3 regions of the Sphingomonas sp. CV7422 genome follow, and region 3 is predicted to be linked to each of the others. Evidence: predicted binding sites of a transcription regulator. Region 3 holds the regulator's gene; each other region holds the start of a gene.
What was found. Region 3 encodes LexA, which represses DNA repair genes until DNA is damaged. Its sites were predicted from a motif close to GTTCCNCNCTTGTTCT; they were not measured.
Positions count from the first base shown of each region.

Region 1 (4,758 bases), 250 kb from region 3:
CCTCATGCATCGGCATGCGCCTCGCGTGCGGCGAAGGCGGCCTCCGCCGCCGCCTCGAACGCCAGCCGGATCGAGGCGTGGCGTGCGGTGAAGGACAGGGCCGGGGTGAACACCGCCAGCCCCGGCCAATCGGGCATCGCGCCCTCGCCGGCGAGCCAGCCGGTCAGCCCGTCGCGGGCGGCGGCCAGCTCCTCGGGTGTCTTGCCGAGGATCGCCTGCGCGAGCAGCGACGACGACGCTTGGCCGAGCGCGCAGGCGCGCACCAGCAGCCCGACCTCGCCCACCCGCCCCGCCGCGTCGAGGCCGATGTCGACCGTCACCCGGCTGCCGCAGATCGGCGATCGTTTCTCCGCGGTCGCCTGCGCATGGTCGAGCCGCGCATGATGCGGGATCGACGCGGCGAGCCGCAGGATGTCGGCATTGTACAGGCTGGCGGTCATGGCTGGCTCGATGGTTCGGCGGCGGGGCGCGCGCCAAAGACGGGAAGGCCGCGCCGGCGCCGATCGACGAAATCGGCGATCCCCGCGCTGGTCGCGTTGAGCAGATTATAGCAGCGCGAATGGGTCATCCACTCGGGCCGGCGCGCCGGGCCGCCGTTGGCGGTATCGACCAGCAGCGCCGCGACGAGAAAGCCGAGGCTGGCGATGATCAGCCCCTTGAGCGCGCCGAAGCCGAAGCCGAGCGCGCGATCGACCGGGCCGAGGATCGACTGGCGCGTCCGCTTGCCGATCGCATTGGCGACGAGCTTGCCGCCGAGATAGGTGCCGCCCGCGATGATGACGAACGCCGCCACCGCCGCCCCCGACGGGGTCCCGACCGTGCCGCTGAGCTTGGCGGCGAGCGTGACGTGGAACAGCTTCAGCATCGCGACGATCGCCACCCAGGCGAACAGCGACAGCACCTCGGTGACGAACCCGCGCTTGAGCCCGAGCAGCGCCGCCCCGAGCACGGCGACGAGAACGATGATGTCGAGAGCGGTCAGCGCCATGGCTTGGGAATAGGGATGCCGGGGCGGAGGCGCTAGTCCCCGTCGCGGCACCGGCGGTGATGGACCACCTGGCCCCACCCTCGTCATCCCGGCGAAAGCCGGGATCCATGGATACGGGCGGTCAGGGTTGCGCGTGACTACCGACAGCGCCGTGTCCATGGATCCCGGCTTTCGCCGGGATGACGAATGGGGGGCTGTGGACCTGCCTATGTCCTCGGGAAAATGGCACGTGTGCCCCTCACAGGCTGCCAGCGACTCGCCACCTTCAGGCCGCTTTGTCGGACCGGCCTCCCGGACATCGGACGGACGCCGCCTGACCGAACGCCCAACCCACGCTCACCGTCCGAGCATATGATCCACGAACGCCCCCAGAGTCCGGAAGCCCGTCATCCGCAGCGCGCTGTCCTCCTTCGCCACCGCCGCCGGCACCAGCGCGCGTTCGAAGCCGAGCTTGCCCGCCTCCTTGAGCCGCAGCGCGCCATGCGCGACCGGGCGGATCTCGCCCGACAATGCGACCTCGCCGAAGGCGACCGCGTCGATCGGCACCGGCCGTTCGGACAGCGCCGAGATCAGCGCCGCCGCCACCGCCATGTCCGCCGCCGGGTCCTGCACGCGATAGCCGCCGGCGATGTTGAGATAGACTTCGGCGTTGGAGAAACTGAGCCCGCAGCGCGCCTCCAGCACCGCGAGGATCATCGCCAGCCGGCCGCTGTCCCAGCCGACCACCGCGCGCCGCGGCGTCGCGCCGCTCGCCAGCCGCACCACCAGCGCCTGGATCTCGACCAGCACCGGCCGCGTCCCTTCCAGCGCCGGGAACACCGTCGTGCCGGTCACCCCCTCGTCGCGCTGCGTCAGGAACAATGCCGAGGGATTGGAGACCTCGGCCAGTCCCTCGCTCTGCATCGCGAAGACGCCGATCTCGTCGGTGCCGCCGAAGCGGTTCTTGATCGCGCGGAGGATGCGATATTGATGGCTGCGCTCGCCTTCGAAGGCGAGCACGGTGTCGACCATATGTTCGAGCACGCGCGGCCCGGCGATCGCGCCGTCCTTGGTGACGTGGCCGACCAGCACCAGCGCGGTGCCGCGCTCCTTGGCAAAGCGGATCAGCTCCTGGCTCGACGCACGCACCTGGCTGACCGTGCCCGGCGCGCCCTCGATCAGGTCGGAGTGCATGGTCTGGATCGAATCGATCACCAGCAGGTCCGGCGCCTGGCCGATCGACAGCGTCGTCAGGATGTCGCGCGTCGAGGTCGCCGCGGCGAGCTGCACCGGCGCCTGGCCGATGCCGAGCCGCCGTGCGCGCAGCCGCACCTGATCGGTCGCCTCCTCGCCCGAGACATAGGCGACGCTGCGTCCGGCGAGCGCGAGCTTGGCCGCCGCCTGCAACAGCAGGGTCGACTTGCCGATGCCGGGATCACCGCCGATCAGCGTCGCCGAGCCTTCGACGAAGCCGCCGCCGAGCGCGCGGTCGAGCTCGGCGATGCCGGTCGCCATCCGCTCGGGCAGGACGATATCGGCGTCGAGCCCGACGAGCTGGAACGAGCGGCCGCCGGTGCGCAGGTCGTGCTTGGCCTGGAACGGCGTGACGACCGCCGCCGCCTCCTCGACCAAAGTATTCCATTCGGCACAATCGGCGCACTGCCCCGCCCAGCGGTGCGACACCGATCCGCACGCCTGGCACACATATCGTTTCTGCGGTTTCGCCATGCGCGCGGATATAGTGCGACGAGAACGGGAAGGGAACAAATATCCGCGCCGGCGCGCGGAGACGGCACGGCATACACTGCCACGAGGCGGCACTTCGACCGGCGGTGCCGAGGCGGCGCACCGGGGCGCGGTCGCTTGCGGCTGGCACCGATCATCGCGGTGCCGCCAGTCTCCCGCCGCTACCGGCCATGCCGCCGATCCGCTGCCGGTGCCGAAGATCATTGCGGCCGCCGACATAGTCACGCCGCAATCGGGCCGCTATGGCCGGTGTCGGTATGCAACCCTCTGATCTTCGTATCGCGCTGTTCAGCGGCAATTATAACTACACCCGCGATGGCGCGAACCAGGCGCTCAACCTGCTCGTCGGCCATCTGCTCGATCGCGGCGCGGCGGTGCGCATCTATTCCCCGACGATCGATCCGCCCGCCTTTCCGCCGGTCGGCGAGCTCGTCTCGGTGCCGGCGATCCCGATGCCGGGCGGCCGCGCCGAATATCTGCTCGGCCGCTATCTGCCGAAGACGACGCGCGAGGATGTCGAGGCCTTCGCCCCCAACATCGTCCACGTCTCGGCGCCCGATCTGCTCAACCATGGCGCGGTAAGCTGGGCGCGGCGCAACGGCGTGCCCGCGGTCGCCTCGTTCCACACGCGGTTCGAGACCTATTTCCGCTATTACCGGATCGGCTTCGTCGAGCCATGGATCAAGGCGCTGATGACGCGCTTCTACAATCGCGTCGACGTGGTGATGCCGCCGAGCCCGAGCATGGGGACGCTGCTGCGCGAATGGGGCGTGACGACGCCGATCACCATCTGGTCGCGCGGCATCGATCACGACACCTTCGTGCCCGAGCGGCGCAGCCTCGCCTGGCGGCGCGAGCGCGGCATCGGCGACGACGAGATGGCGGTCGGCTTCCTCGGCCGGCTGGTCAAGGAAAAGGGCCTCGACGTCTTCGCCGAGGTGGTGAAGGCGCTCACCCGCCGCGGCGTGCCGCACAAGGTGCTGGTGATCGGCAAGGGACCGGCGCAGGACTGGTTCGCCGAACAGGCGCCGGGCGCGATCTTCGCCGGCTTCCAGTCGGGCGACGACCTCGGCCGCGCGGTCGCGTCGATGGACGTGTTCTTCAACCCGTCGATCACCGAGACGTTCGGCAACGTCACCACCGAGGCGATGGCGGCGGGCGTCCCCGTCGTCGCGGCGCGCGCGACCGGCGCGGTCGACCTGGTCGAGGACGGCGTCACCGGCTTCCTCGTCGATCCGACCGACATCGCCGGCTATGCCGATGCGATCGCGCGCATCGTCGGCGATCCCGCCCTGAAGGCGAGCATGAGCGCGGCCGGCATCGCCCGCGCCGCGCATTATCGCTGGGACAGCGCCAACCAGACCGTGCTCGACACCTATCTGGTGCTCGCCCGCCGCTGACCGGCGCGCGCCCTACCCCTCGCGCCAGTCGAAGGTCAGCGGCGCCTCGCGGATCGCGAAGCGGTCGAGATGGCTGGCGACGACGCCGCGCATCCGCTCGACATCCTCGCCCGCCGGCACGGTGAGCAAAAGGTCGAGCGTCTCGCTGTCGGCGCGCATCACCAGAACCGATCCGTTGGGGAAGGTGATCGTCCCCTCCTCGGCGGTGAAGCTTACCGTCATCTTGTGGCTCCAATGCTTGGCGAGCTGCTGGAGATAGCGGCTGGCCGATGCCGTCGGCACGCGGGCGACCGAGGCGCTCACTTGATGCGCTCGATCTTGCGGACGACCTCGTCGATCAGCGCGGCGACCTCATGCGCGGCCTCCTCCGACAGATCGTCGGCCTCCAGCCGGTTGCGCAGGACGTTGCGCAGATTGTGCAGCGCGCGGCGGACGGGCGCGCGATCGCTGCGCGCGCGATGCGCGCCGACCTCGGTGAGGCGGGCGATCAGCATCGCCACCTGCTCGGCATGTTCGGCGAGATGCGCCTCACCCGCCGCGGTGACGACGAACCGCTTGCGCGCATTGTCGGACGGCTGTTCGGCGATCAGCTCCATCTCAGCGAGCATCGTCAGCGCCGGATAGACCATCCCCGGCGATGGCGCA
Region 1 is NZ_CP115900.1:1,714,908-1,719,665, reverse strand. It holds gene PBN85_RS08390 (cation:proton antiporter domain-containing protein) at 1-10, opposite strand, end outside; gene PBN85_RS08385 (iron-sulfur cluster assembly scaffold protein) at 3-440, opposite strand; gene PBN85_RS08380 (CvpA family protein) at 437-988, opposite strand; gene radA (DNA repair protein RadA) at 1,325-2,695, opposite strand; gene PBN85_RS08370 (glycosyltransferase family 4 protein) at 2,971-4,113, shown strand; gene PBN85_RS08365 (DUF2218 domain-containing protein) at 4,126-4,416, opposite strand; gene PBN85_RS08360 (PadR family transcriptional regulator) at 4,413-4,758, opposite strand, start outside.
Region 1: a site for LexA is predicted at 2,717-2,732, ahead of radA (DNA repair protein RadA). Genes of this name have one in related genera too.

Region 2 (4,758 bases), 580 kb from region 3:
CTCGGCCGGATCGCCGGCGACCTTGCCGATCAGGATGCAAGCGAGCTGTCGATCGCGCTCGCCCGCACCGCGCTGATCGCTTACCCCGCCAATGATCGCGTGCGGCTGCTGCTCGCCGGCGCTCTCGCCAAGGACAAGGCGTTGCCGCGCGCGCTGACCGCGCTCGACGGGATCGGCGCGGCGAGCCCCTATGCCTCGACCGCGCTGGCGACGCGGATCGCGATCCTCACCGCCGCCGGTCGCCAGGAGGAAGCGCTCGCCATCGCCCGCACGGGGGCCGAGCGGCCGGGGGCGGGCGAGGGCGACTGGCAGACCTATGCCGACCAGCTCACCGCGCTCGACCGGCATCGCGAGGCGGTCGGCTGGTACCGCCGCGTCGTCGATGCCGATCCGACCGCGTGGAGCGCATGGCTGCAATATGGCGGTGCGCTCGAACAGGCGGGCGACTGGCCGGCGAGCCGCGCCGCGTTGCAGAAGGCGGTGGCGATCGCCCCGGCCGAACCGCTCGCGCTCAACTATCTCGGCTATGCGCAGGCCGAGCGCGGCATCGACGTGCCGCAGTCGATCGCGATGCTCGAACGCGCGCATGCGCTCAAGCCCGACGATTCCTCGATCGCCGATTCGCTCGGCTGGGCCTATTTCCTCAGCGGCGATATTGCGCGGGCGCAGCCATTGATCGAGCGTGCCGCCGCGGTCGACACCGTCAATGCCGAGATCGGCGAGCATCTCGGCGATCTCTACTGGACGCGCGGCCGGCGCTACGAGGCGCGCTACGCCTGGCGCGCCGCGGCGCTGACCGCGACGCCGGCCGAGGCGCAGCGGCTCGCCGCCAAGGCCGCGAACGGATTGCCGCCGCGATGATCGTCGAACCCGCCCCTGCCAAGATCAATCTCGCCCTGCACGTGCGGCATCGCCGCGCCGACGGCTATCATGCTCTGGAGACGCTGTTCGTCTTCGCGGCCGATGGCGATACGATCACCGTCGTTCCCGCCGCGGCGGACAGCTTCACGATCGCCGGACCGTTCGCCGATGCGCTCGCGGGCGGCAATCCCGCGGACAATCTCGTGCTGCGCGCGGCGCAGGGGTTCGCCGGCGTGTTCGGCATCGCCCAGGCGCATGCGATCACGCTCGACAAGCATCTGCCGATCGCCTCGGGGATCGGCGGCGGCTCGGCGGATGCCGCGGCGACCCTGCGCGCGCTCGCCCGCCTGCACGGCATCGCCACCGACGACCCGCGGTTGTTCGTGCTCGCCGAGACGCTCGGTGCCGACGTTCCTGCCTGCCTGCTCGGGCGGGCGACGCTGGGTACCGGCAAGGGGGAGGCGCTGCTGCCGGTCGAGGGGCTGGCGGGTATGCCGGTGCTGCTCGTCAATCCGGGCGTCGCGGTCGGCACCGCCGCGGTCTTCGCGCGCTGGGACGGGATCGATCGCGGCGCGATCGCCGAGGACGGGGACCTGCTCGCCCGCGCCCGCGCCGGCCGCAACGACCTCGAACCGCCCGCCCGCGCGATCGCGCCGGTGATCGACGCGGTGCTCGCCCAGCTCGCCGCCGCGCCTGACGTGCTTCTGGCGCGCATGTCGGGGAGCGGCGCGACCTGCTTCGCGCTGTTCGACGAGCCGGCGGCGCGGGATGCGGCCGCGGAGCGCGCGCGCGCCTGCGGCTGGTGGACGCTGGCGACGCGGCTGACGTGATCCGGCACCCTCGATCGGGTAAAATCCGCGTTCCCCTCTTGTTCTCACGGAACAAACACCGTACATGGTGAACAGACGCGTTGCCCCGACGGCGCGCTTGCTCTAGCGAGGACCCTCCCGATGGCCGCCAATCTGAAAGTGATCGACACCGGCATGGCAACCGCAAATACCGACCGGCAAAAGGCGCTCGACGCCGCGCTGGCGCAGATCGACCGCGCCTTCGGCAAGGGCTCGGCGATGAAGCTCGGCCAGAAGGAGGCGATGCAGGTCGAGGCGATCTCGACCGGTTCGCTCGGTCTGGACATCGCGCTCGGCGTCGGCGGCCTGCCGCGCGGCCGCGTGATCGAGGTCTATGGCCCCGAATCGTCGGGCAAGACGACGCTCGCGCTGCACGTCATCGCCGAGGCGCAGAAGGGCGGCGGCACCGCGGCCTTCGTCGACGCCGAACATGCGCTCGACCCGGTCTATGCCAAGAAGCTCGGCGTCAACATCGACGAGCTGATCGTCTCGCAGCCCGACACCGGCGAACAGGCGCTGGAGATCGTCGACACGCTCGTCCGCTCCAATGCGATCGACGTGCTAGTCGTCGATTCGGTCGCCGCGCTGGTTCCCCGCGCGGAGATCGAGGGCGAGATGGGCGACAGCCACGTCGGCCTGCAGGCGCGACTGATGTCGCAGTCGCTGCGCAAGCTGACCGGGTCGATCAGCCGGTCGCGTTGCATGGTGATCTTCATCAACCAGCTGCGCATGAAGATCGGCGTGATGTACGGCAATCCGGAGACGACGACGGGCGGCAACGCGCTGAAGTTCTACGCCTCGGTCCGCCTCGACATCCGTCGCACCGGCGCGATCAAGGACAAGGAAGAGGTCACTGGCAACGCCACCCGCGTCAAGGTCGTCAAGAATAAGGTCGCGCCGCCGTTCAAGCAGGTCGAGTTCGACATCATGTACGGCGAGGGCATTTCGAAGATCGGCGAGATCCTCGATCTCGGCGTCAAGGCCGGGCTGGTCGAGAAATCGGGCGCGTGGTTCAGCTACGACAGCGTCCGCATCGGTCAGGGTCGCGAGAATTCGAAGAACTATCTGCGCGAACATCCCGAGATGGCCGACCGGCTCGAAAAGGCGATCCGTCAGCGGACCGAAAAGGTCGCCGAGGAGATGATGGCCGGACCGGAAGCCGACGACGACATCTGATGCGCGCCCGGCGCTATGCGACGACAGGAGGCTCGCCGGCGACGGCGGGCCTCTTTTGTCTTTGGGGCGCTCGCGGTGCGCCGTCTAGGCTCGCGCTCCGGGTTCGATCGACGGCGTCGCGCGTCAGGCAACGAAATCGTGCCGTCGGGAATTGGCAAGAGGTGCGCGCGGCCTGAGCCGCGATGAAGGGAAGTCAGATGATCATCGTCCACCATCTCGAAAACAGCCGGTCGCAGCGTATCCTGTGGATGCTCGAGGAGCTCGGCTTCGACTATCAGGTCAAGCGCTATCAGCGCGACGCCAGGACGATGCTCGCGCCCCCCGAGCTCAAGCGCATCCATCCGCTCGGCAAGTCGCCGGTGATCGAGGATCTCGACGCCGACGGCGGCCGCGTCGTCGCAGAGACGGGCGCGATCGTCGAATATCTCGTTGAAAAGGCCGATGGCCGGCTCGGACCGCCGCCGCACCGCGATTCGGCGCTGCGCTATCGCTTCTGGCTCCATTATGCCGAAGGCTCGATGATGCCGCCGCTGCTGCTCAAGCTGGTGCTCAGCCGTATTCCGCTGATGGGCAAGCCGGCGATCAAGCGCATCCAGCCGATGATCGACGTCCACCTCGACTATGTCGAGGCGGAGCTGTCGCAGCGGCCGTGGTTCGCGGGCGACGACCTCACCGCCGCCGACGTGATGATGAGCTTCCCGCTCGAGGCGGCGCGCAGCCGCGCGGGGCTCGACGCGTCGCGCCCCGCGACGATCGCCTGGCTGAACAAGGTCCACGCCCGTCCGGCCTATCAGGCGGCGTTGGAGAAGGGCGGTCGCTACGCCTACGCCTGATCGGGGCGATGGGCGGGTGAGGGCGGCGCCCGAAGACGCGAACCTGTGGCTGGAGCTGGTTCGCGCGGAGGCGCGGAGGCGCGGAGGGTTGCGATAGGAGCGTCGTTTCCGCGTACGTCACGGCCGTCAGGGCAAATTGCCGCGTTCGCGGCAACCCTAATCTCCGCGCCTCCGTGCCTCCGCGTGAACCTCCTTTTGGATCACGTCTTCATGCCTTCGCGTGACCTTACCCGCCGGCGGCTGGACCCCGGCGAAGCGCTCAATCCCGGAACCGCGTCGTCGCCTCCGCCGCCGGTCCGTGCGAGACCAGCGGGTCGATCGTCGCCGGCTCGCGCGGGTCGAGGCCGCCCTCCCATTTCGCCACCACCGATGCGGCGACGGCATTGCCGATGACGTTGGTCGCGGTGCGGCCCATGTCGAGGAAATGGTCGATCGCCAGGATCAGCAGCAATCCCGCCTCCGGGATCTTGAACACCGGCAGCACCGCCGCGATGACCACCAGGCTGGCGCGCGGCACCCCGGCGATCCCCTTGGACGAGATCATCAGGAACAGCAGCATCGCGATTTGCGTGCCGAGCGGCAGCGCGATGCCATAGGCCTGGGCGATGAACAGCGACGCGAAGGTCATGTAGATCATCGAGCCGTCGAGGTTGAATGAATAGCCGAGCGGCAGCACGAAGCTGGCGATCCGCGGCGGCACCCCGAACTTGTCGAGCGCCTCCAGCATGCGCGGATAGGCGGCTTCCGACGAGGCGGTGGTGAAGGCGACGAGCAATGGCTCGCGCACATAGCCGATCAGCGCCCGGATGCGCGGTCCGATGAACAGGAAGCCGAGGCCGAGCAGGATCGCCCACAGGCACAGCAAGGCGAGGTAGAAGCTGCCCATGAAGAAGGCGAGTTGACCGATCACCCCGGCACCGCGCTCGGTCAGCGTCGCCGCGACCGCGCAGAACACCGCGACCGGGGCGACGCGCATGACGTAATCGGTGATCCGCAGCATCACCGCGACCAGCCCGTCGATCGCCCGGGTCAGCGGCGCG
Region 2 is NZ_CP115900.1:2,044,053-2,048,810, reverse strand. It holds gene PBN85_RS09950 (tetratricopeptide repeat protein) at 1-861, shown strand, start outside; gene PBN85_RS09945 (4-(cytidine 5'-diphospho)-2-C-methyl-D-erythritol kinase) at 858-1,691, shown strand; gene recA (recombinase RecA) at 1,812-2,885, shown strand; gene PBN85_RS09935 (glutathione S-transferase family protein) at 3,083-3,718, shown strand; gene PBN85_RS09930 (dicarboxylate/amino acid:cation symporter) at 3,978-4,758, opposite strand, start outside.
Region 2: a site for LexA is predicted at 1,721-1,736, ahead of recA (recombinase RecA). Genes of this name have one in related genera too.

Region 3 (4,758 bases):
CGCGATACGCTGATCCTCTGGCTGCCGGTGAGCTTCGGTGGCGGCATCGCCGCCTGGTTCGTGCTGCCCGATCCGGCGAGCTGGACCGCCATGCTGTTGCTCTGCGTCGCGACCGCGCTCGCCGGCATCGCGCTGGCGGGGGACGGGCGGGCGGGGCGGGTGGTGGCGATCGGCGGCTTGGCCGCGGCGGCGGGGCTCGCGTCGATTTGGTGGCGGGCCGAGCGCGTCGCCGCACCGATATTGGCACGCCCCGCCGTCGTCGCGGTGCAGGGAGAGGTCGAGCGGGTCGAGCCGCTGCCGGCGCGCGACCTCATCCGCCTGACGCTGCGCAGCGACAGCGTGGGCGTGCCGCCGCGGGTGCGGATCAACCTGCCGATCGGCGACGCGCCCGACGGGCTGGGCGAGGGGGCGGTGATCGGGCTGCGCGCGCGGCTGATGCCGCCAGCCGATGCGGCGGTGCCGGGCGGCTATGACTTCGCGCGCGTCGCCTGGTTTGCGGGGATCGGCGCGACCGGGCGCGGCTTCGCGCCGGTGCGGGTGATCCGGAGCGCGGCGGGCGAGGGGCTGCGCGCGGGGCTGACCAGCCATATCCTGTCGCGCCTGCCGGGCAGTCGCGGCGGTATCGCCGCAGCGCTCGCCACCGGCGACGAGGGCGCGATCACCGTGGCCGATGCCGATGCGATGCGGCGCGCCGGGCTGGCGCATCTGCTCTCGGTGAGCGGCTTGCACATCACCGCCGCGGTGGGGGCGACGATGCTGTGCGTCCTGCGGCTGCTCGCGCTGTCGCCGTGGCTGGCGATCCGCTGGCGGCTGCCGCTGGTCGCGGCGGCGGCGGGGGCGCTGGCGGCGATCGGCTATACCTGGCTGACCGGCAGTCAGGTGCCGACGATCCGCTCGTGCGTCGCCGCGCTACTGGTGCTCGCCGCTCTGGTGCTGGGGCGGGAGGCGATGACGTTGCGGCTGGTCGCCGGCGGTGCCATCGCGGTGATGCTGGTCTGGCCCGAGGCGGTGACCGGGCCGAGCTTCCAATTGTCCTTTACCGCCATCGCGGCGATCGTCACGCTCCACGACCATCCGCGCGTCGCCGGCTGGTTCCGGCAGCGCGACGAGCCCTGGCGTCGCCGTATCCTGCGCGAAGGCGCTGCGTTGCTGCTCACCGGCGTCGTGGTCGAGGCGGCGCTGATGCCGATCGCGGTCTTCCACTTCCACAAGGCGGGGCTGTACGGCGCGGCGGCGAATATCGTCGCGATCCCGCTCACCACCTTCGTCGTCATGCCGCTCGAAGCGGCGGCGTTGCTCGCCGATACGGTCGGCCTCGGCCCACCGGTCTGGTGGCTGACCGATCTCGCGTTGCGGCTGTTGCTGGTGATCGCCCACCGCGTCGCCGCGCTGCCGGGATCGGGGATTGCGTTGCCGGCGATGTCGGCCGCGGCGTTCGCGCTGATCGTCGGCGGCGGACTGTGGCTGATGCTGTGGCGGACGCGGGTGCGGCGCTGGGGGCTGCTGCCGATCCTGCTCGGCGGCTGGTGGATGATGCAGGCGCCTGCCCCCGATCTGCTGGTGACGGGGGATGGCCGCCATATGGCGGTACGGGTCGACGGACGGCTCGCCTTGCTCCGCGAGCGCGCCGGCGATTACACGCGGGCGATGCTCGCCGAAAATGGTGGCATCGACGGCGAGCCGTTGCCGCTCAGCGGTCAGGCGGCGGCGCGCTGCTCGGCGGATGCCTGTATCGTCACGCTGGGGAGCACAGAGCGCGCATGGCGGATCGTCGCGACGCGCAGCGCCTATCCGGTCGATCGTGCCGCGCTGATCGGCGCCTGCCATGCGGCGGACATCGTCGTCAGCGAACGGCGGCTGCCGCGATCCTGCCGCCCGCGCTGGCTGCGGCTCGATGCACCGCTCCTGCGCCGCACCGGCGGCGTCGCGATCGACCTGGAAAGCCGACGGGTGCGCACGGTGCTACAGCCCGGCGACCGCCATCCTTGGCGGATCGCCCGGCTCAGTCGTAGCGGCGCAGGATGCCCGACAATTTGCCCTGCACGCGGACATGCGAGGGGACGTAGCGCTGCGCTTCGTAGGCGCGATTGGCTGGATCGAGCCGGACCATCGCGCCCTCGCGGCGGAAATATTTGAGCGTCGCTTCGCTGTCGTCGATCAGCGCGACGACGATCTCCCCGTCGCGGGCGACCTCGGTACGACGGATCAGCGCATAATCGCCATCGAGGATGCCGGCTTCGACCATCGAGTCGCCGGATACTTCGAGCGCATAATGTTCGCCGCTGCCGAGCAGGGCGGCGGGGACGGCGAGCGTCGAGCTGCCCTCGAACGCCTCGATCGGCAGGCCGGCGGCGATCCGGCCGTGCAGCGGGATCTCGATCACGTCATTGGCGGGCGCCGGTGCGGCGCGGACGTTGGTCTTGGCGGGCGGCGGTGCGGCCGGCGCCGTCGACGCGGCGGGCTTGCGCTCCGACCGTTCCGGCATGCGCAGCACTTCGAGCGCGCGCGCCCGGTTGGGCAGGCGGCGGATGAAATGCCGTTCCTCAAGCGCGCTGATCAGACGATGCACGCCCGACTTCGACTTGAGGTCGAGCGCCTCCTTCATCTCCTCGAACGAGGGCGAGATGCCGGTTTCCTCCAGCCGATCGTTGATGAAGCATACGAGCTCGTGCTGCTTGCGCGTGAGCATGGGCGATCCTTCCCCGTCAGAACAGACGCGGAACTTCTAGGGAACAGGATGGCGTCCGTCAAGCGATGACGAGGATATCTGCCGAGTCGCCCGCCCGTGCCGCCGCGGCGCCGGCCGGGCGGATGATCAGCGCCTGCGACCGGGCCAGCGTCAGCAGCATCGAACTGTCCTGGATCGTCGAGGCATAAGCGCGGCCGTCGCGTATCTCGGCACGCAGATAGTCGGTGCGCGCGCCATTGGCGGGCAGGTCCTCGCCGAGCAGCGCCAGCGTCGCGCGCGGCAGCGGGTCGGCGGCGCCCGCGAGATGCGCGATCACCGGTTTGACGAACAGGATCGCGGTGACGAAGGCGGACACCGGATTGCCCGGCAGGCCGAGCACCTGCATCGCGCCGCGTCGCCCCGCCATCATCGGCTTGCCGGGCCGCAGCGCGATCCGCCAGAAATCGATCTGGCCGCCCGCGGCCTCGAGCGCCGGCCGGACGAGATCGTGATCGCCGACCGATGCGCCGCCGGTGGTGACCAGCAGATCGGCGTCGACCCGCGCGAAGGCGTCCCGCAGCGTCGCCAGATCGTCGGGCAGGATGCCGAGGTCGATCAGCTCGACCGGCAGATCGGCAAGCATCGCGGCGAGCATCGCGCGGTTCGATTCGGGTAAGGCATCGGGCGAGGCGGGCTGGCCGGGATCGACCAGTTCGTCCCCGGTCGCGCAGATCGCGACACGGACGCGGCGGTGGACGCACAGCGCACCGACGCCGCCGGTCGCGGCGACGGCGATCCGCGCCGGGGTCAGCCGCTCGCCGCTGCGCACCAGCGTGTCGCCGGCGGTGAAGTCGAGGCCGCGGCGGCGGGTGTTGCGGCCCGGATGCGCCGGCCCTTCGCCGGTGAGTCGGATCGCGGCGCCCTGCGCGTCCACCTCTTCCTGGATCATCACCGTATCGGCGCCGGCGGGCATCACCGCGCCGGTGAAGATGCGGACGGTCTCGCCGGGCTGGATCGTGCCGTCGAACGGCCGCCCGGCCGCGCTCTCGCCGATCAGCGTCCACGGGCCGGGCAGGTCGACGAAGCGGATCGCATAGCCGTCCATCGCGGAGAGGTCGTGCGCGGGCTGCGTGCGCTGCGCAACGACGTCGTCGGCGAGCCAGCGCCCCGCGGCCTGCGCGAGCGGCACCGTCTCCTCGGCGACGCGCGGCGCGGCGGTGAACAGACGCGCCTGCGCCTCGGCGATCGGCAGCAGCGTCATCGCCTCAGGCGCGCCAGTCGCCGGACGCGCCGCCGGCCTTTTCGAGCAGACGGATGCCGGAGATCACCATCGCCCGGTCGATCGCCTTGGCCATGTCATAGACGGTGAGCAGCGCCACCGAGACGGCGGTGAGCGCCTCCATCTCCACCCCGGTCTTGCCGTCGGTCGCGGTCAGCGCGGTGGCGGTGATGCCGCCCGCGTCGATCGTCAGGTCGAGCGTGACGCGGGTCAGCGGCAGCGGATGGCAGAGCGGGATCAGCTCGGCGGTGCGCTTGGCGGCCATGATCCCGGCGATCCGCGCGACCGCGAGCACGTCGCCCTTCTTGGCCGCGCCGTCGCGGATCGCGGCGAGCGCCTCGGCAGCGACCGCGATATGACCGGTGGCGACCGCGCGGCGGCTGGTCACCGCCTTGCCGCCGACATCGACCATATGCGCGGCGCCCTCGGCGTCGATATGGGTGAGGCGGGTCACGCCTCGGCGCCGATCATCGCGCGCGTCGCCGCCTCGACATCGTCGGCGCGCATCAGCGCCTCGCCGATCAGGAAGCAATGAACGCCGTGCGCCGCCATCGCATCGAGGTCCTCGCGCCGCTCCAGCCCGCTCTCGGCGACGAAGGTGCAGCCCGCCGGCGCCTTGGCGACGAGATCATAGGTGCGGGCGAAGTCGACGGTGAAATCGCGCAGGTCGCGGTTGTTGACGCCGATCAGCCGCGATTGCAGCCGCAGCGCGCGGTCGAGTTCGTGTGCGTCATGCACCTCGACCAGCACGTCCATGCCGCATTCGCGTGCCGACGCCTCGATCTCCGCCATCTGATTGTCGTCGAGCGCG
Region 3 is NZ_CP115900.1:1,467,681-1,472,438, forward strand. It holds partial or broken gene PBN85_RS07150 (ComEC/Rec2 family competence protein) at 1-1,995, shown strand, start outside; gene lexA (transcriptional repressor LexA) at 2,003-2,689, opposite strand; gene PBN85_RS07160 (molybdopterin molybdotransferase MoeA) at 2,748-3,929, opposite strand; gene moaC (cyclic pyranopterin monophosphate synthase MoaC) at 3,934-4,401, opposite strand; gene trpC (indole-3-glycerol phosphate synthase TrpC) at 4,398-4,758, opposite strand, start outside.